Regions from separate parts of the Dickeya aquatica genome, predicted to be linked through region 1. Evidence: predicted binding sites of a transcription regulator. Region 1 holds the regulator's gene; each other region holds the start of a gene.
The links. The regulator PurR, encoded in region 1, represses purine synthesis genes. The targets are predictions, from matches to a motif close to CANGCAAACGTTTGCNTG.
Positions count from the first base shown of each region.

Region 2: galS (HTH-type transcriptional regulator GalS) is a predicted target of PurR. The motif match lies at 3,521-3,538, and genes of this name have one in related genera.
Region 3: serA (phosphoglycerate dehydrogenase) is a predicted target of PurR. The motif match lies at 4,229-4,246, and genes of this name have one in related genera.

Region 1 covers NZ_LT615367.1:2,737,072-2,744,280, forward strand. The annotation lists gene DAQ1742_RS12375 (C40 family peptidase) at 47-1,093, shown strand; gene cydH (cytochrome bd-I oxidase subunit CydH) at 1,278-1,367, opposite strand; gene purR (HTH-type transcriptional repressor PurR) at 1,731-2,756, shown strand; gene cfa (cyclopropane fatty acyl phospholipid synthase) at 3,150-4,301, shown strand; gene DAQ1742_RS12395 (riboflavin synthase) at 4,384-5,034, opposite strand; gene DAQ1742_RS12400 (MATE family efflux transporter) at 5,306-6,679, shown strand; tRNA gene DAQ1742_RS12405 (tRNA-Val) at 6,834-6,910, shown strand; tRNA gene DAQ1742_RS12410 (tRNA-Val) at 6,915-6,991, shown strand; gene DAQ1742_RS12415 (LysR family transcriptional regulator) at 7,092-7,209, opposite strand, start outside.
Region 2 covers NZ_LT615367.1:3,075,437-3,082,645, forward strand. The annotation lists gene uraA (uracil permease) at 1-610, opposite strand, end outside; gene upp (uracil phosphoribosyltransferase) at 794-1,420, opposite strand; gene purM (phosphoribosylformylglycinamidine cyclo-ligase) at 1,674-2,714, shown strand; gene purN (phosphoribosylglycinamide formyltransferase) at 2,714-3,355, shown strand; gene galS (HTH-type transcriptional regulator GalS) at 3,642-4,640, shown strand; gene DAQ1742_RS13955 (hypothetical protein) at 4,931-5,098, shown strand; gene mglB (galactose/glucose ABC transporter substrate-binding protein MglB) at 5,112-6,107, shown strand; gene mglA (galactose/methyl galactoside ABC transporter ATP-binding protein MglA) at 6,283-7,209, shown strand, end outside.
Region 3 covers NZ_LT615367.1:3,915,706-3,922,914, forward strand. The annotation lists gene ettA (energy-dependent translational throttle protein EttA) at 1-322, shown strand, start outside; gene DAQ1742_RS17730 (methyl-accepting chemotaxis protein) at 473-2,176, opposite strand; gene serA (phosphoglycerate dehydrogenase) at 2,915-4,147, opposite strand; gene rpiA (ribose-5-phosphate isomerase RpiA) at 4,468-5,130, opposite strand; gene DAQ1742_RS17745 (LysR family transcriptional regulator ArgP) at 5,333-6,226, shown strand; gene DAQ1742_RS17750 (oxidative stress defense protein) at 6,270-6,998, opposite strand; gene DAQ1742_RS17755 (IclR family transcriptional regulator) at 7,138-7,209, opposite strand, start outside.

The DNA.
Region 1 (7,209 bases):
ACTGTAAAGATTGAACGATTGAGGACACCATTCGGTCAGCATTATTATGCGGTTATTTATTACGCTTTTTTTATTATTTTTCAGTAATCTGTTTTTTAATCTGGCACAGGCTACGCCTCACAGTAACGCTGTTTTACCACGCAAAAGCGGTGTGGCGACGGCGAATAAAGCCGTGGATGATGCTAAAAAAAATAAGACGGCGAAAAGTGCTAAAAAAAGCGCCAGTGCCACACCGGCCAAACCAGCACAAAAACACACAACAGCATCGGCTAACACCGCCAGCCACACGACTGCCACCTCACACACCAAAGCAGCCACAGGCAAAGCAGCTGTAGCTTCGACAGCCGCACGCAGTCACACGGCCAGCAACAGTAAAAAAGATAAAAAAGAAGAGAAAGGTTCTGTTGCTAAATCATCACAACCTGCGGGCAAAAACGCTAAGAAAACCCTCACTGAACAGGCAAAAAATGCGCACACGCAGCCGACAAAAGTCGCTCACGCCAGTGCCAAACACCCGAACAGCGAGCCACACTCTGGCTCCGGGCATACCACGGCAAAAAACCAAAAAGGCAAATCTGCCACTACGCATACAGCGACACTAGCCGCCAATGCCCATCATGGTAAGAATAAAAACGATAAGATGAGCAAGTCAGGCATAGCCATGAACCCGGCACACCAAAAGCGCTATCAGCACGCCAAGCAAACGGCAATGAATAAGCTCATGAGCCAGATTGGCAAACCTTATCACTGGGGGGGACGACACCCTATTTCTGGTTTTGATTGCAGCGGGCTGGTGTATTACGCCTACAAAGACGTGGTGAAAATTTCCATTCCACGAACGGCCAACGAAATGTTCCATTTACGCGATGCCGCCCCCATCAAGAAGAGCGAACTCGAAAGCGGCGATTTGGTGTTCTTTCGGATAACAAATCGTGGTGCAGCAGATCACGTTGGCGTTTATCTTGGTAATGGCCGCTTTATTCAATCGCCCCGAACTGGCTCTGACATAAAAATCAGCAAGTTAAGTGAAGATTATTGGCAGGATCACTACGTAGGCGCTCGCCGTGTGGTTACGCCAAAAACCATGCGCTAATGACACCACTGTCATAACTCTACCGCCAGCCCCCTCACCAGATGAAACAAGCCCCGAAAGCGCATCTGCTCATTCGGGGCTTGTTTCATCATTATTTTGCACGCGACAAAAAATGCGGCCGCGGTGATATCACATCTGCGCGAGAGGAGCCATCAGCCAATGGTGAGTCTCCGCGTACTCAGGGTTAATTCAGCACCGCACTCATGCTAAATATCACAATCACCGTCAGCGCAACGACTGTCGTGAACAACGACATTTTCAAATTCGTATCCATAAACCATCTCCTGTATTTGACAAATCGGTGGGCCATCACATCATCAGAATAGATGGATACCGATGAAAAGCATAATCAATATCTTGCCTATTATATGAAGGACGTTTAAAAAAACCGCTTTCCCCATCACAGAGATAACACGAATTACCTCTTCCACTTTTGAGTTAAATCGGCCAAAATTCGCGGTTTACTGTATGCACTGCGTTGGCCGCCCTCCCGGCTCCCCTTCCGGCTACACTTCGGCATGTCTCCTCCTGAAAATAGTGTTTGGCTGGAGAAGAATTCACGCAGGCAAACGATTAACAACATATTTACTGCTGTAACAGATACGTTGCTGTTACAACTGTTCAGGAGTCACCTAAGATGGCAACGATTAAAGATGTGGCAAAGCGCGCAGGCGTTTCGACCACAACCGTATCACACGTGATCAATAAAACACGTTTCGTCGCCGAAGAAACCAAGGCTGCGGTGCGTGCCGCCATCGAGGAGTTACATTATTCGCCAAGCGCGGTGGCACGCAGCCTAAAAGTGAATCACACCAAGTCTATCGGTTTGCTGGCCACATCCAGTGAAGCGCCCTATTTTGCTGAAATTATTGAAGCGGTAGAAAACAGTTGTTATGCCAGAGGCTATACGCTGATTTTGTGTAATTCCCACAACAATCTGGACAAGCAGCGCGCTTATCTGTCGATGCTGGCACAAAAGCGTGTCGATGGTCTGTTGGTGATGTGTGCTGAATATCCACCGGCACTGTTGTCGATGCTGGCCGATTACCGTCATATCCCCATGGTAGTGATGGACTGGGGGGAAGCGCACAGCGATTTTACCGACACAATTATCGATAACGCCTTCGCGGGCGGTTATATGGCAGGCCGTTATCTGATTGAGCGCGGGCATCGCGATATTGGTGCGATCCCCGGCTCACAAGAGCGTAACACTGGCAGCGGGCGCTACCTTGGTTTTCTTAAAGCGCTGAAGGAAGCCGATATTACGATACGCGAAGAGTGGGTGGTGCAAGGCGACTTCGAACCAGAGTCCGGCTATAAAGCCATGCACCAGATTCTGGCACAAAAACACCGCCCCACCGCGGTATTCTGTGGTGGTGATATCATGGCGATGGGCGCTATCTGTGCGGCTGATGAGCTGGGCTTGCGGGTACCTCAGGATATTTCGGTGATAGGGTATGACAACGTTCGCCATGCGCGCTATTTCACTCCGGCACTGACTACCATCCATCAGCCCAAAGAGCGCCTCGGCCAGGCCGCATTCTCCATGCTGCTTGATCGCATTACCAGCAAACGTGAAGAAGCACAGACTATCGAAGTTCACCCAACGCTGATAGAGCGCCGCTCCGTTGCTGATGGCCCGTTTGTGGACTATCGCCGCTAAATTGCCCCTTATCTTCATGCCTGTGGGGTTCACTTTCAGCCCGCCTGATTGAATCTATTGTGCGGCCCACGCCAGTCGAATCTTGCCGACAGGCGCGGGCAGTCATAAACTTGTCATTGCCTTTAACGACAATAATCATCATGTGACGATGCAGGATTGTGATGGCTCCTCACATCGCCCATTTTGCTGCCCTGCTCATTGAGCGCCACGGTGCGCATAATCACCACCGCCTTTCCGCGCCCAGTGGCAGACGCCTTTCGTAGCCGCTTTTCTCTTGAATACCGCTGAGTCTTCAGGGCCAGACGATGGATTGAGTCCACCGAATGTTCTTCATGGGTACAATGGTCTAACGAATTCCTTGCACTGCAATGTTGGCAAGGTAGGGGGGAAGTGATGAGCTCATCTTACGCAGAGGATCTGGGGAGTGCTGGCACGTCCTGGTTCCAGATAGTCAATAATATGCTGGCGGGCGCTGGTATTACTATCAATGGCTCGCACCCGTTTGATATACAGGTGAAAAATCCCAATTTCTACAAACGGATATTGCGGGAAGGTTCACTGGGGCTCGGCGAAAGTTATATGGATGGCTGGTGGGAGTGCGAGCGCCTGGATATGTTTTTTCATCGCGCTTTACGTGCCGGGCTGGAAAACCAATTGCCGCACCGTTTGCATGACACGCTGCGGGTACTGCTGGCAAGAGTGATAAACCTGCAATCCCGCCGCCGCGCATGGAGGGTGGGCAAGGCGCATTACGACCTCGGTAATGATCTTTTCTCACGTATGCTTGACCCGCACATGCAGTACTCTTGCGCTTACTGGAAACACGCCGAAACGCTCGAACAGGCACAGCAAGACAAGTTGCATCTGATTTGCGAAAAATTGCAGCTACGCCAGGGAATGACCTTACTGGATATCGGCTGTGGCTGGGGAGGCCTGTCAGCCTTTGCCGCACGCCATTATGGCGTTCGCGTGACCGGTATTACCATCTCGCGTGAGCAGCAGACGCTGGCACAGCAACGCTGCCAGGGCCTGGATGTGTCTATTCTGCTGCAAGACTACCGTGACATGCACCAGCCATTTGATCGTATTGTTTCTGTGGGGATGTTTGAACACGTTGGCCCTAAAAATTATGACACCTATTTTCAGGCAATCAGGCGTAACCTCAAGCCCAATGGGCTATTTTTACTCCACACCATCGGAGCAAATGCGACCAACCTGAAAGTCGACCCCTGGATCAATAAATACATTTTTCCCAATGGCTGCCTGCCTTCGGTTCAACATATCGCAACCGCCAGCGAACCTTATCTGGTCATGGAAGACTGGCACAATTTTGGTGCCGACTATGACCGTACACTGATGGCATGGTATCAACGCTTCCAGCAACACTGGCCTGTTTTATCCAGCCACTACTCCACGCGTTTTCAGCGCATGTTTAGCTATTACCTTAACGCCTGCGCAGGTGCATTCCGCGCACGCAATATTCAGCTTTGGCAGGTGCTGTTTAGCGTTGAGGGGGTTGAAGGAGGTCTGCACGTCGCACGCTAATCGGTTCGGCACAAGACCTCACGGTTTCATCCAGGAAGCATAATCCGGCGGCATAATCACACGCTTTGCCGCCGGGTGAGGGTTATTCGTCCTGCGCTGACGCCGCTTCTTCCTGTTGCCGGGCCAGCTGTGCTGCCATTACGCGCTCAACCGAATCAACAATCGCCTGTGTTTGCGGGTCTATTTCAATATTGATGCTATCACCGAGCCGCTTTTGCCCCAGCGTCGTCCTCTGGAGCGTTTCCGGGATCAGGTGAACACAGAAGCGGCTGCGTGTCACCTCCCCTACCGTCAGGCTGATACCATCAATACCGATGAACCCCTTGTGCAGCACATATTTCATCAGCGTGGCATCCGACAGACGGAACCAAATCTGGTGATTATTTTCTGAGGTCAGGATCTTTACTATCTCTGCTGTGCACATAATATGGCCGGACATGACATGCCCGCCAATTTCATCGCCATATTTGGCTGCACGCTCAACATTAACCCGATCGCCCACCTGGATATCACCCAAATTAGTCAGGCGTAATGTCTCTTTGATCAAATCGAAACTCACGCGATCGCCGTCAATCTCCGTTACCGTCAGGCAACAGCCGTTATGCGCCACAGAGGCTCCAGGCTCCAGGCCCGGCAGCAGTTCGGCAGGTAACTGGATAACATGAGTGCGGAAATTGGGTTTTTCATCGACAGACACGACCGTCGCCGTGCCCTGAACAATACCGGTAAACATGATGGTGTTCTGGCCTCCTGAATCGGGAATAAACGCGATGAATACAACCGTCGCGTCTTTTCCTTATATTGGAATAACCCGCAAACGTATTCATCGAATGAACGGCAGTGTGCACCAGATTGACAGGAAAACCAAACGGAACTCACCAGCCAGTTCAGGCATTGGTTTACGACGGGTAAATCGTTACAATGCATTATCTTTTTTTACGAATAAAGGATGATTGTCTTTCTCGTAGCGAGATCTCTCTCAATCCTGTTCTAGGAAGGTTTTTGTGCAGAAGTATTTATCAGAAGCGCGCCATCTGCTGGCGCTGGCGATCCCCGTCATTATCGCGCAAGTCTCGCAAACCTCCATGGGGGTGGTGGATACCATCATGGCTGGATCTTACAGCGCAACCGATATGGCTGCCGTTGCGGTGGGCACCTCTATCTGGTTACCGGTCATTTTGTTTGGGCATGGCTTGCTAATGGCCCTCACACCGGTTGTGGCTAACCTGAATGGCTCCGGCAGGCGTGACCGTATCGCCCATCAAACCCAACAGGCGTTTCTGCTGGCCGCCATGATTTCTGTCGCCACCATGTTTGTACTCTATCAAGGGCAATATGTTATTCGCCTGATGCATGATGGCGCTCCCGAATTAGCGGATAAAGCCATCAAATATTTACATGCCCTACTCTGGGGAGTGCCGGGCTACCTGTTTTATCAGGTTCTGCGCAGCCAGTGTGAAGGGTTGTCAAAAACCCAACCGGGAATGGTTATCGGTTTTATCGGCTTGCTTATCAATATTCCCATCAACTACATATTTATTCACGGCAAACTGGGTATGCCGGAGTTGGGGGGAGTGGGCTGTGGTGTCGCGACGGCCTCTGTTTACTGGATAATGATGATATTACTGGGGGTGTACTCACGCCACGCCTACTGGCTAAAGGACATCCGGCGGCAGAAAAAGCGCCTGGAGCCGGACTGGGCGGTATTAAAACGCCTGTTCGGACTGGGGCTCCCGGTTGCACTGGCGATGCTATTTGAAGTGACTCTGTTTGCTATCGTCGCCCTGTTGGTACTGCCTCTGGGGGTGGTGGATGTTGCCGGGCATCAAATTGCGCTCAACTTCAGTTCACTCATGTTTGTATTACCGTTATCCGTCGGCGTTGCCGCCACTATCCGCGTTGGGCACCGGCTGGGAGAAAAAGCGGTGGATGCTGCCCGCATCGCCGCCCACACCAGTATTCTTACCGGCATTCTGCTGGCTGTCTGCACGGCGATTTTTACCATCACGCTGCGCGGGCACATCGCAATGCTCTACAATAAAGACCCCGCGGTGGTAGCAATGGCCTCGCACCTGATGTTACTGGCCGCGGTTTACCAGATTTCTGATGCAATACAGACCATTGGCAGTGGTGTTCTGCGCGGTTATAAAGATACCCGTGCCATCTTTTTCATCACGTTTATTGCCTATTGGATGCTGGGGCTGCCGGTAGGTTATCTACTGGCGCTGACCGACATACTGCTACCTCGCATGGGGCCTGCCGGTTTTTGGTGGGGGTTTATTGTTGGTCTGACATCATCGGCAACCATGATGGTATTACGCATCCGTCGGGTGCAGCGCCAACCTGTTGCACACATTCTCGCCAGAGCGGCGCGATAATCTGTCAGTACGCCGCTAAAAATGCGGCGTACTGCCCATAAGCTGTGCAATCAGTCTGTTGATAGCAGTATTTTTGTTTTTTCCCCTTGCCAGCATCCAGGTAGCCCGTTAATATTCGTCCCCGTCGCCGCCTGGCGATGATGTTTAAACAAATGCGTTCATAGCTCAGTTGGTTAGAGCACCACCTTGACATGGTGGGGGTCGTTGGTTCGAGTCCAATTGAACGCACCATAATGCGACCGTAGCTCAGTTGGTTAGAGCACCACCTTGACATGGTGGGGGTCGGTGGTTCGAGTCCACTCGGTCGCACCAATCATCTATAGCACACGATAGAAATTCAAATTACCCCGTTTGTTACCCCAATAACATAATCTCGCAGTGGCACACTGAAGTTGACCCCATGAGTTGACCACTACAACGAGCGATATCGAAGGGTTTCGACAAACAAAGAAAACGCGGAAGAGTGATGCCTGCGGTTAGGGTAGTAGAGATGATAGCCTGGGATGGTCGTTGTAAACTTACCAAGAACC
Region 2 (7,209 bases), 340 kb from region 1:
AATCGACCATTCCCATCACAAACGCGAGCGCATAACCGACCAGCACCCCAATGAGGATGGGAATAATCGCCAGAAAACCGCGAAACAGCACGGAACCCAGCACGGTAACGGAGAGTGTCACCAGCGAAACGGTCACGGTTTTGCTGTCCATTTCCACACCGGCTGCGGGCAATAATCCTGCCATATTCGCCGCCACACCGGCCAGTTCCAGGCCAATTACCCGCAACAATCGCCCCCATCGCAGCCGGGGGAAAATCACATTCAGCCAGCCCGTCCCCGCTTTTTTCACCACCAGCGCCACCAGGCAAAACAGCGCACCACACAAAATAAACCCGCCCAGCGCCACTTCATACCCTTGCGGTAGCAGTAAAAATACCGGTGAGAGAAAGGCAAAGCTGGAACCGAGATAAGCGGGAATTTTCCCTTTACAGATAAACAGATACAACAGTGTGCCGATACCGTTAAACAGCAATACGGTGGCCGGGTTTATCTTAAACAGCATCGGCACCAACACCGTTGCACCAAACATGGCAAACAGGTGCTGAAAGCTTAACGGAATCGTTTGCAAAAGCGGGGGTCGTTCACTGACGCCAATGGCGCGACGAGTCATCTTATTTTCCTCTGTATGTCATGCAATGACCGGAGTATCCGGCAGAAATGTCAGCCCTGTCGTCAATAACAGGCGCTGCAAAAATGTCGCCATCCGTGGTCAGCATGCGAACGCCAGGCACGCCTGCAACAGCAGCGCTGGCATACGCAAAAAAAAGCCGACTCGACAGTCGGCTTTTAAGCATCATTTGGTTCCGAACAGCTTGTCGCCCGCATCGCCCAGGCCCGGCATAATGTAGCCGTGTTCGTTGAGGCCCTTGTCAATCGATGCCGTGTAGAGCTCCACATCAGGGTGCGCTTTTTCCAGCGCGGCAATGCCCTCAGGCGCAGCAACCAGCACCAGCACCTTAATGCTCTGGCAGCCTGCTTTTTTCAGCAGATCAATCGTCGCTATCATTGAACCACCGGTCGCCAGCATCGGATCGACCACCAGCGCCATACGCTCATCAATGTTAGACGCCAGTTTCTGGAAATAGGGCACCGGCTCCAGCGTTTGCTCGTCACGGTACATGCCAACAACGCTGATACGCGCGCTGGGAACGTTTTCCAGCACCCCTTCCATCATGCCAAGGCCGGCACGCAGAATCGGCACCACGGTAATTTTCTTACCCTTTATCTGATCGACTTCAACCGGGCCACACCAACCCTCGATGGTCACTTTCTCCGTTGCCAGATCGGCAGTGGCTTCATAGGTCAGCAGGCTGCCCACTTCCGAGGCCAGTTCGCGAAAACGTTTGGTGCTGATGTCATGCTCACGCATCAGGCCCAGTTTGTGTTTGACAAGCGGGTGTTTTACCTCGACGATCTTCATTACTTTTCTCCCCATCGGCGGTTGGCGGCCAAAAAAATCGCGGGATTATACCGCTTTTTGAAATAAGCGCCATAGACTCGGGGCTGATCCAAATCAAGCCAGCACGGAAATTCCTCCCCTCCCCCGGCATCATCCGCTGGACGCTGGCGAAATCCGTGCGCACGAACACACTGCTCGCAAACGTTTGCTTACGCTGCTAGAATGAGCCCGCTCCATTTTTTAAACCAATCGTAACCTCCGTGGGGACTCCGCAGTGACCGATAAAACCTCTCTCAGCTATAAAGACGCAGGCGTGGATATTGATGCTGGCAATGCATTGGTAGACCGTATCAAAGGTGTAGTGAAACAGACCCGTCGCCCGGAAGTTATGGGAGGATTGGGCGGTTTCGGTGCGCTGTGCGCCTTGCCGCAAAAATACCGCGAACCGGTGCTGGTTTCCGGTACTGATGGTGTCGGCACCAAACTGCGTCTGGCGATGGATTTGCAGCGTCACGACACGATTGGTATCGATCTGGTCGCGATGTGCGTTAACGACCTAGTGGTTCAGGGCGCTGAGCCGCTGTTCTTCCTTGACTACTACGCCACGGGTAAGCTGGATGTTGACACCGCAACCCGCGTGATTACCGGTATTGCCGAAGGCTGCAAGCAGTCAGGCTGCGCGCTGGTTGGTGGTGAAACTGCCGAGATGCCCGGCATGTACCACGGTGAAGATTATGACGTCGCCGGTTTCTGTGTCGGCGTGGTTGAGAAGTCAGAAATCATTGATGGCAGTCAGGTGCGTGAAGGCGATGCGCTGATAGCGCTGGCGTCCAGCGGCCCGCATTCTAATGGCTACTCATTAATTCGTAAGATCCTTGAAGTGAGCCATACCGATCCCGACAAGGTTGAACTCGACGGTAAACCGCTGGCAGACCACCTGTTGGCTCCGACGAAGATCTACGTCAAATCCGTGCTGTCGCTGATCGAAAACGTCGAGGTGCACGCCATTTCCCACCTGACTGGCGGTGGTTTCTGGGAAAACATTCCACGCGTACTGCCGGAAGGTATGCAAGCCACCCTTGATGAATCAAGCTGGCAGTGGCCGCCGGTGTTCCAGTGGCTACAGCAGGCTGGCAACGTCAGCCGCCATGAAATGTATCGCACCTTTAACTGTGGCGTGGGCATGATTATCGCTCTGCCGGCCGATCAGGCAGACAAGGCTATTGCCCACCTTAACAGCAACGGTGAGACAGCCTGGCACATTGGTGTTATCTCCCGCACGGATGATGGCGGGGAAACGGTGGTCATCCAGTAATGAACACCATCGTTGTGCTGATTTCCGGTCAGGGAAGCAACTTGCAGGCGTTGATTGACGCCTGCGGGCAAGGCCGGGTGGCCGGGAAGATTTGCGCTGTATTAAGCAACAACCCGACTGCATTCGGCCTTGAGCGCGCCCGTCACGCCGGGATTGCGACGCATGTGCTGCAACCGGGTGATTACGCCAGTCGTAATGCCTTCGATGAGGCACTGGCCGCCGAGATTGAAAAATACCAGCCGGACCTGGTTGTGCTGGCCGGTTATATGCGAATTCTCAGTGCCGGGTTTGTCGCCCGCTTTCTCGGTAAAATGGTGAACATCCATCCCTCACTGTTACCGAAATACCCTGGGCTGCACACTCATCGTAAAGCACTGGAGAATGGCGACCACGAACATGGCACCTCAGTACATTTCGTGACGGAAGAGCTTGATGGTGGCCCGGTCATTTTACAAGCCAAGGTGCCGGTTTTCCCCGGCGATAGCGAACAGGATGTGCAAGAGCGGGTGCAGGTGCAGGAACACAGCATCTACCCGCTGGTGGTAAGCTGGTTTTTGGCCGGCCGTCTGGCGTTGCGTGATAACACGGCCTGGCTTGATGGACACCCCCTTCCTGCCAGTGGCTACGCGGCCGAAGAGTAATTCTGCTTTCCTCTGACGCCCTGAGGTTATCAGGGCGTCATCTGTCTGACAGCCGGTACGTTCCCGGCATCACCATTCTCCCTGTAACCCAGCCATGCTCCTGAGCAACACGCGGCTGGCGTGATGTAACCAAGAATGACCTTCGTCACAAAGGTTACAGAATTGTATGTAACCGTTTTCATGGTTGTGACCTGACTCACGCAGTCTCTCCATGCCCCCTGACAAAATAGCGCTGCGCCCCTCTCGGGTCGCCCTTGTGAACTCTCTTCCTTTGTGGTGAGTATTGATGATTACCATCCGTGATGTCGCGCGTCAGGCAGGCGTTTCAATCGCTACCGTATCCCGTGTGCTGAATAACAGCAGCGCGGTCACTCAACAGACTCGCGATCTGGTGCTGCAAACGGTCGGGCAACTGGGGTATCGCCCGAATGCCAACGCTCAGGCGCTGGCAACGCAGGTGAGTGATACCATCGGTGTGGTTGTAATGGATGTGTCCGACCCGTTCTTCGGTGCCATGGTCAAGGCGGTGGATACCGTAGCCCAGCGGCTGCAAAAACATGTCCTGATAAACAACTCCTACCATCAGGAAGAAAAAGAGCGCCATGCCATTGAGGTGTTGATTCGCCAGCGTTGCAACGCGCTTATCGTGCATGCCAAAGCATTATCCGACGACGAGCTGGCCGGATTTATGGAGCAGGTACCAGGCATGGTCCTCATCAACCGGCTGCTACCGGGCTACCCGCACCGCTGTGTCAGTCTGGATAATGTCAGCGGAGCCATGATGGCCACCCGCATGCTGTTACAACAAGGCCACCAGCGCATTGGTTATCTCCGCTCCAGCCACCCGATTGAGGATGTGGCAGAGCGGTATACCGGCTGGCGACAGGCGTTACAGGAACAAGGCATCATCGCGCCAGAGGAGTGGGTGGCGAACGGTGAGCCCGATTTACAGGGTGGTGAAAGCGCGATGGTTGAGCTGCTGGGGCGCAATCAGCAATTGAGCGCCGTGTTTGCCTACAATGATGGTATGGCCGCCGGAGCCCTGATGGCGCTCAAAGATAACGGTATTGTGGTGCCGACGCGCTTTTCCGTGGTCGGCTTTGATGACATTCCCATTTCGCGTTATACCGACCCAAGGCTCACCACCATTCGTTACCCTATTGTTTCCATGGCAAAAATTGCGACCGAACTGGCACTTAAAGGCGCGGCGGGCTTGCTTGACCCCGACGCACGACACTGTTTCATGCCAACCCTGGTACGTCGGCATTCCGTTGCTGCACGTTAATGTTAGCTAAAATGTGCAGACGGTCACTAATTCATCCAAATCATCCATGTAACCGCTTTCAATCTGTGAGTAAATTCACAGTTAATTAACATTGCAGTCTCTATGATGTGAGCGTAGTGCAAAGGCCGGACACCGTGTAACGACGTTACACTACGGGTTATCCCGCCAGCCACTGAAGCCGTCGGCTGTTGAAACAGAATATTAACGCGAAAACGCGCACATACCCTGTTTCAGATTGACTGTTTCAGCACAGAATTATTTTTCAGGACGCAGCACCCGGCAGCCTCGGCATGAACACCGAACGCGCCGACAAACAGGGAAGTCAGACTTTTAGCGGGCTATGCCTGCAAACCTCGTCAGTCTGGCATAACAGCCATGCCGACGCTTACTCACTGACTGACTGGCGCATAACGTTTTACCCTGCGTTGCGCAGCCAGACTGAGAACTACCCTGCATAAACCCGGAGATATCATGAATAAGAAGGTTTTCACTCTCACCGCCCTGGTTGCCAGCATGATGTTCGGAGCTACCGCCCACGCTGCGGATACCCGCATCGGTGTGACGATTTACAAGTACGACGACAACTTTATGTCGATGGTGCGCAAAGACATTGAAAAAGAAGCCAAAGCACTGGGTGGTGTTGAGCTGCTGCTGAACGACTCCCAGAATGACCAGTCCAAACAGAACGATCAGGTCGATGTTCTGCTGGCCAAAGGCGTGAAAGCGCTGGCTATCAACCTGGTAGACCCGGCGGCCGCTGCCATTGTGATTCAAAAAGCCAAAGCGGCTGATGTCCCGGTGGTGTTCTTTAACAAAGAACCCAACGCCAAAGTGCTGGCCAGCTACGCCAAAGCTTACTACGTCGGTACAGACTCTAAAGAATCCGGCATTATTCAAGGTAAGTTGATTGCCAAACACTGGAAAGACACCGCGGCATGGGATCTGAACAAAGACGGCACAATCCAGTATGCCCTGCTCAAAGGTGAGCCAGGCCACCCGGATGCTGAAGCACGTACCAAATACGTCGTGGATACGCTGACCGGCGAAGGGTTGAAAGTCCAGCAATTACAGATGGATACCGCGATGTGGGACACCGCAATGGCTAAAGACAAGGTTGATGCCTGGTTATCCGGCCCGAACGCCAACAAAATTGAAGTGCTGATCGCCAATAACGATGCCATGGCAATGGGTGCGGTTGAAGCGCTGAAAGCCCACAATAAAACCAACATCCCGGTATTTGGCGTTGACGCACTGCCAGAAGCGCTGTCACTGGTTAAGTCCGGTGCACTGGCAGGTACGGTGCTGAACGATGCCGACAACCAGGCTAAAGCCACGCTGGATCTGGCGAAAAACCTGGCACTGGGCAAACCGGCGGCCGAAGGAACCAATTTCAAAATTGACAACAAAGTGGTGCGTATACCTTACGTACCGGTAGATAAAGATAACCTGTCACAGTTCCTGAAGTAATCCCGTCAGGGGCGGCAACTGCCGCCCCTGAACCCCGTGACCATAGGATTTTCTCAGCCAGGTAAGTGTTTTTACCCGGCCAGTTTTAACCAGGTAAGGTTCTCGTTTTAGCCGGGTAACTGTTGCAACCGGGTAACGGTTTTTGACCAGGTAACTTTTTTCGACCAGGTAAAATATGACCAGTGACACTCTAACCACTCCGCGCGAATTCCTGCTGGAAATGACCAACATCAGTAAGTCGTTTCCCGGTGTAAAAGCATTGGATAATGTCAACCTGAAGGTTCGCCCGCACTCTATTCACGCCCTGATGGGCGAAAATGGCGCAGGAAAATCGACGCTTCTGAAATGCCTGTTTGGTATTTATCAAAAAGATACCGGCAGTATTCTGTTTCAGGGCCAGGAAGTCGATTTCAAAAGCGCCAAAGAAGCCCTGGAAAATGGTGTTTCCATGGTGCATCAGGAGCTGAATCTGGTGTTGCAGCGCTCAGTCATGGATAACATGTGGCTTGGCCGCTATCCCAAGAAAGGGCTGTTTGTCGATCAGGAAAAAATGTATCGCGACACCAAAGCGATCTTCGATGAACTGGATATCGATATCGACCCACGCGACAAAGTGGTTTCGCTGTCAGTGTCTCAGATGCAGATGATCGAAATCGCCAAAGCCTTCTCCTATGATGCCAAAATCGTCATCATGGACGAACCCACCTCCTCGCTGACGGAAAAAGAAGTGAACCACCTGTTCACCATTATCCGCAAGCTGAAAGACCGTGGGTGTGGCATCGTTTACATTTCGCACAAAATGGAAGAAATCTTCCAGTTATGTGATGAAATCACCATCCTGCGTGACGGTCAGTGGGTGGCGACCCAGCCGCTGGAAGGTCTGGACATGGACAAGATCATCGCCATGATGGTTGGTCGCTCTCTGACCCAGCGCTTCCCTGAGAAAACCAACACCCCCGCAGAGGTGATGCTGCAAGTCAAGGGGCTGACATCCATGCGCCAGCCGTCAATCCGCGATGTGTCATTTGATCTGCGTGAAGGCGAAATTCTCGGTATTGCCGGGCTGGTCGGTGCGAAACGAACCGATATCGTCGAGACACTG
Region 3 (7,209 bases), 1.2 Mb from region 1:
TGAACGCGGTCGTGTCCATCTGGCAAAACTGTTGCAAGTGGGTGGCAATATGTTGCTGCTCGATGAACCTACCAACGACCTTGATATCGAAACGCTGCGTGCGCTGGAAAACGCCCTGCTGGAATTCCCTGGCTGTGCAATGGTCATTTCCCATGACCGCTGGTTCCTTGACCGTATTGCCACACACATTATTGACTATCAGGATGAAGGTAAGGTCGAGTTCTTTGAAGGCAACTTCACAGAATACGAAGAGTATAAAAAGCGGACGCTTGGCGCTGAAGCACTGGAGCCCCATCGCATCAAGTATAAAAAGATGGCGTAAGGCCCAACCCGTATTTTATCTTCGCAAAGCTTATCCATCAGGTCAGCTTTTCTGGCCTGATGAAGCAACGCGATACGGTGCTGATAGCAACAGGCCCGCCATAATGGCGGGCCTGTTTTAGTCACGATGCCTGACTGGTTCGTCAGCGCATCAGAAGGTTTCCCAGTTATGCTCGCTGTTATTATCACGACGCCCGGCGCTTATTGCCGCAACAGGTCGCAGCGGCGTCTTATCCGATGGTAATGCCGCTTTTGCCGATACCCGTTCCTGATGGTGATTCAGTCTAAACACCGCCACCGCCTGCGTCAGCCTTTCAGCCTGAGACTCCAGTGATAACGCAGCCGCAGATGCTTCCTGCACCAACGCCGCATTCTGCTGTGTCGTACCTTCCATTTCCAGCACAGCCTGATTTACCTGACCAATCCCACGGCTCTGCTCATCAGAAGCGGAAGCAATTTCTCCCATGATATCCGTAACACTGACGACTGCCTTCACAATCTCTTCCATGGTAGACCCGGCTTTGGCAACCAGATCTGAACCGGTTTCCACCAGCCGGCCCGACTCACCAATTAACGACTCTATCTCTTTTGCTGCCTGAGCACTGCGCTGCGCCAGACTACGCACTTCCCCTGCTACCACCGCAAAGCCACGGCCTTGCTCACCGGCACGGGCCGCTTCAACCGCAGCATTCAGTGCCAGAATGTTAGTCTGAAACGCAATACTGTTGATAACACTGGTAATTTCGGAAATTTTCTTTGAGCTGGATGAGATTTCATTCATTGTGCTGACGACATCCTGCACAATACTTCCTCCCTGCTCCGCTTTATTTGATGCGTTACGCGCCAGTTGGCTAGCATGGTTAGCGTTATCAGAGTTCTGTTTCACCGTTGAGGTCAACTGCTCCATACTGGCAGCCGTCTGCTCCAGCGCAGCCGCCTGCTGCTCAGTACGGGAAGAGAGGTCAACGTTACCCGCGCTGATTTCGGATGCGCCTTGATAGATAGAGTCAGCCCCTTCGCGCACCACCGTGACTGTATTCGTCAGTGAGGCCTGCATCTGTTGCAGATTTTCACCCAGAATACCGATTTCATTACGCCCCAGATTTTCGGCCGGGTGTGTCAAGTCGCCCTGGGCGATACGCTGGATGCGCGTGATCAACACGTTGATCGGCACCAGAATCGCTTTACGAATGATAAGGTAGCTTATTACCGCCAGCAGGATAGCCAGAGCAAATGAGATGCCCATCAGGATATTGCCCAGACGAGAGTTTGACGCAGCCTGCGCATTGATGCTGCTGGCGTGATCTGTCAGGTATTTCACTTCTTTTCGTACCTGAATGGCATAGCTGGTATCTAACTGGCGAGCCTGCGTGGTTTCCAGTTCAATGGTACTTTCGAACTCGCCATTACGCACAAAGCCAACCATCGGCATCATGACCTTATCGCGGTAAGCAACATAATTGGACGTCAAATCAGCATCAAATGATTTTTCCTCGTCGGATTTATCAGTCCTTGCCATATAATCATCAAAACGCTTCTGAGAGCTCTTGATACGCTCCACCCCTTCATTGAGGGCTTTTGTATACGAGTCCTGATCACCCACTCTCGCCGCAGCCGCAGCCTGCACCAGTAACTGACGGGAAACACGAAAGTTATCCATACTGCTACTGATGCCCGCACGCATATCCGATACCAGATTCGCTCTATCCAGCGATGCATTACTCTGTTTAAGGAAATAGCTGGCTGTGCCAATTGAGAGCGCAAACAGAACCAGAATAATGGTTAGCAATGTAATAAAGAGCGTCACAAGACGAATATTGTTTATCGAAGAGATAGTCCCTTTTTGGTTTACCATTCTGATTTCTCACTTTCACCACAAGATGCTAATCGCTTCCGCCACAAACCGCAGCAGAAGCACGTATATCTGTCATGTTTCACGTTGCCAGAGTGTGGTTTCGGAGAACTGGCTGATGGCGTCAATCCTGCCGCACAAACCACAGTCACCGCATTGGGCAACGAGAATGAATGTCGTATCGATGGCGTTGCGCCATACCTGATTTCCTGAGAAAGCGTGAAAACTCTGATGCCAATATCACTATCAATGGTTAGAAATACCGCAGCTCACGCCAAACAAGAAAAACAAAACGATATTTTAATTTAATTATCGCTTCGTTTCTTTAAAAAAGAAAAGGTGTTATGACTTTATCACGCCCGTTAGATAAGTGGACAGCACAAATCATCGGGTTCCCTGTGTGCGATCTCATTCTGGACATTAAAATAATGTAATTGCCAAACGTAACCGTAATCATTGTCATAAAACATAATACTGCCTCACCAGGCGAGGTGATTATGCTGATTTTTTTGGCGTATCGACGCAGGCTGAAAGGGAAAAGCATGCACCTTGCCTTAACATTTTCAGGGGGCAGTCACGAGAACCGGCTGTTTTGTGGTAATGCCGCGTTTTCGCCTGTAACGAGAACGCTCAGGATGCACTTATCCGTCGCGATGTAAACCACAGGCAGTAAAAAGCCAGCCGTTATTGGCTGGCTTTTTCAGTTCTCATCGGATACCCAATGAAAACAACACGGGCTGATTAATACAGCAGGCGCGCACGGATGGTGCCGGGAATGGATTTCATCAGTTGCAACGCACTGTCTGCACCATCGGTTTCCACATCAATCACCACATAGCCAATTTCCGGGCTGGTTTGCAGGTACTGAGCGGCAATGTTCACTCCCAGATCGGCAAAAATGTGGTTGATTTGCGTCATGATACCGGGACGGTTTTCATGGATATGCAGGAGACGGCTGGCGCGATCGCCATGTGCCGGCAACGAGACTTCCGGAAAGTTGACGGCTGACAAGGTAGAACCGTTATCAGAGTATTTCGCCAGTTTTCCAGCCACTTCATCACCGATATTCACCTGAGCTTCTTCGGTAGAACCACCGATATGCGGCGTCAGAATGACGTTATCAAACTCACACAACGGTGACTGGAATGGGTCGCTGTTGGTTGCAGGCTCTTGCGGGAACACATCAATCGCCGCGCCGGAAAGGTGTTTACTGGCCAGAGCTTCGCTCAATGCCGGGATATCGACCACCGTGCCGCGGGATGCATTGATAAGGATGGAACCGGGCTTCATCAATGCCAGTTCGTTGGCACCTATCATGTTCTGCGTACTGTCCGTTTCCGGCACATGCAGGCTCACCACATCGCTCATATTCAGCAAATCAGACAGGTGGCGCACCTGTTGGGCATTCCCCAATGGCAGCTTGCTTTCGATGTCATAGAAATACACATGCATCCCGAGGCTTTCAGCCAGAATGCCTAATTGTGTACCGATATGGCCGTAACCAATGATGCCAAGCTTTTTACCACGCGCTTCAAAACAGCCTACGGCTTGTTTGTGCCATACACCACGATGAGCCTTGGCATTAGCCGCAGGCACACCACGCAGCAGCAACAGCAATTCACCGATAACCAACTCAGCAACGGAACGGGTATTGGAAAAAGGCGCGTTAAAAACCGGAATACCGCGCTTGGTCGCGGCCGACAACTCAACCTGGTTAGTCCCGATACAAAAACACCCCACAGCAACCAGCTTCTCTGCCGCAGCGAAAATCTCTTCCGTCAGATGGGTACGTGAGCGAATCCCCACAAAATGCGCATCGCGAATCGATGCTTTGAGCGCTTCAGGATCCAGCGCGCCTTTGTGATATTCAATATTGGTGTAACCCGCCGCACGCAGATTTTCCAGTGCATTCGGGTGAACCCCTTCCAGCAGCAGGAACTTAATCTTGTCTTTTTCCAATGATACCTTTGCCATTTCCCGACCTTATTTTCAGACTTCAGATGTGACGGTTCGAAAACCAGTCTGTGCAAACATAACAAAAAATACGCAAGCGGCAATACAAACGATTGCCTGCCCCTCTCCCACTACGGCCTGATGGTGGCCGCTTAATGGCGAAAAATACTGCCAACCTTTCAGTGAGCCATACAGGAATGATACGAAATAAGAAAATCTAATATTAAGTACCAAAATTGAGCCGTTATGCAAAGCTGGATTTTTTAGATAAAAAAATCCAGCCGCTGCAAACAGGGGCCGGATTGAGGCGCGCAACGCAGGCAGGCTTCCTGACCTGCGATTTATTTTAGCCGGACGGTTTTCACCCCATCAGCTGTTCCAACCAGCGCCACATCCGCACCGCGATTCGCAAACAGCCCAACGGTCACCACACCGGCGATACCATTGATATGGTCCTCCATCGAAACAGCATTGGATAGATCCATATTGTGCACATCGAGAATAATATTGCCGTTATCAGTCAACACGCCCTCACGATACACCGGTTGCCCTCCGAGTTTAACCAGCTCTCGAGCGACATACGCACGCGCCATAGGAATTACTTCCACCGGTAATGGGAAACGCCCCAGCACATCCACCTGTTTGGACGCATCAACAATGCAGATAAACTGACGCGCTATCGCGGCGATAATTTTTTCACGCGTCAGCGCGGCACCGCCACCTTTGATCATCTGCATATGCGGGTTTATCTCATCAGCGCCATCCACATACACATCCAGCACATCTACGGCATTACAGTCAAATACCTGAATACCAAGACTTTTGAGTTTGGCGGTAGACGCATCCGAACTGGAAACTGCCCCCTCAATCTGATGCTTGATGGATCCCAGCGCATCAATAAAGTGCGCGGCGGTGGAGCCTGTTCCTACGCCAACAATGGTGCCGGGGCGAACAAAATCGAGAGCGGCCCAGCCAACGGCTTTTTTCAGTTCATCCTGCGTCATAGTGTGTTTATGCCTGTGGGTAAATAGCGACGAAAACGTGTGCGTATTATAAGACATGGTCGCCCCAAAAGGAGGCTTTTGTCGGTAGCGGGTGGGAATATTTCGGTGCAAATACGCCAAATAATGTGATTTTTTCGGCGATGCCTCACAAAAATGTGGCATATTGCCAAAATGGTTTTTACGCAAAGGAATCTTCATCTCCATGAAACGCCCGGACTATCGCACGCTTCAGGCGCTGGACGCCGTGATCCGTGAGCGCGGTTTTGAACGTGCCGCACAAAAACTTTGTATTACGCAGTCCGCCGTCTCGCAGCGTATCAAACAGTTGGAGAACCTGTTCGGCCAGCCACTGTTGGTAAGAACCATTCCACCACGCCCTACTGAGCAAGGCCAAAAACTGCTGGCACTGCTACATCAGGTGGAGTTGCTGGAAGAAGAATGGCTGGGTAATGAAAGCAGTAATGAAACGCCGCTGTTGCTGTCACTGGCAGTGAATGCCGACAGCCTTGCCACCTGGTTATTGCCCGCATTACAACCGGTACTGGTGGATTCACCTATCCGTTTGAATTTACAGGTAGAAGATGAAACCCGCACTCAGGAACGTCTGCGTCGCGGCGAAGTGGTTGGCGCAGTGAGTATTCAGCCCCAGCCGCTGCCGAGCTGTCTGGTTGATAAACTGGGCGCACTCGACTACCTGTTCGTGGCCTCGCCCAATTTTGCCAACCGCTATTTCCCGAACGGGGTGACCCGTTCTGCACTGCTGCGCGCACCGGCTGTCGCTTTTGATCATCTTGATGATATGCATCAGGCGTTTTTGCAGCAGAACTTTGATTTGCCGCCAGGCAGTGTGCCTTGCCATATCGTCAATTCGTCTGAGGCCTTTGTGCAGCTCGCCCGCCAGGGTACTACCTGCTGCATGATCCCCCATCTGCAAATCGAAAAAGAACTCGCCAATGGTGAGCTTATCGACCTGACTCCGGGGTTATTCCAGCGACGGATGCTGTACTGGCACCGCTTCGCACCAGAAAGCAGAATGATGCGACAGGTAACGGATGCGTTGCTCAGTCACGGACGTCAGGTTCTTCGCCAATCCTAACGTGAGCGCCCCTCTGCCAGTGGCAGCGGGGCACGGCCGATTATCACGGGGTACGTTGTAATTCAAACACCACGTCGACCTGATCATCGAAATGGATAGCCTGTTGCTCATAGGTTTGCGACACCTCCGCGGGTGCTGCCCGGTCAGCGGCTTTAAACATGCGCGCAACCGGCATCGGCTGATAGTTGGCAACATGATAGCGGATGCTATAAATCGGCCCTAAGGTCGTGCTAAACCCGTTCGCCAGCGACTGTGCCTGCTGAGTCGCCTGCTCTATCGCCTTTTTCCTTGCCTGGTCACGGTAAACCTCTGGATTAGAGACCCCCAGTTCAACCGTATGAATTTCATTCAGGCCGCTTTTTAACGCCCCATCAAGCAGCTCATTAAGCTTATCCAGTTGGCGCACCGTCACCGCTACCTGACGCACGGCACGATACCCTTTCAGCGCTGCACTGCCATTCTTCAAATAGTCATACTCTGGTTGTGTACGCAGGTTAGCCGCATTGATGTCTTTTTTATCAATACCGCTTTTATCCAGAAAGGTGAAATATTGAGCAACCCGTTCATCCACCTGCTTTTTAGCATCAGCAGCATCTTTGGACGACACACTGACTTCAATTACCAGTTGGGCAACATCGGGTATCGCCTCGACACTGGCCGTACCTGAGGTGACGATATGTGGCCCGTTAGGTAATTCATAACTCGCCAGCACCGGTGCTGACGCCAGTCCCAGCCCGAGCAGGGCTGTCCATGCCAGAACATTCAGCTTCACGTTATCCCCTTTACCTGTGATTGAGAGACATAACCTAACCGGGTCAGGCTACTCTCAATATCGGTAAATCAGTATAGGCGAATATCCGAGAATGGCAGCTTCGTCATGCCCTTGGCTGGTGCCATCTGGTATATCACCGTCAGACTGAGGGCATGAAACCCAGCTCACGGGAGATGTTCTGCGCCGTTTCACGCAACGGTGTCACCAGCGC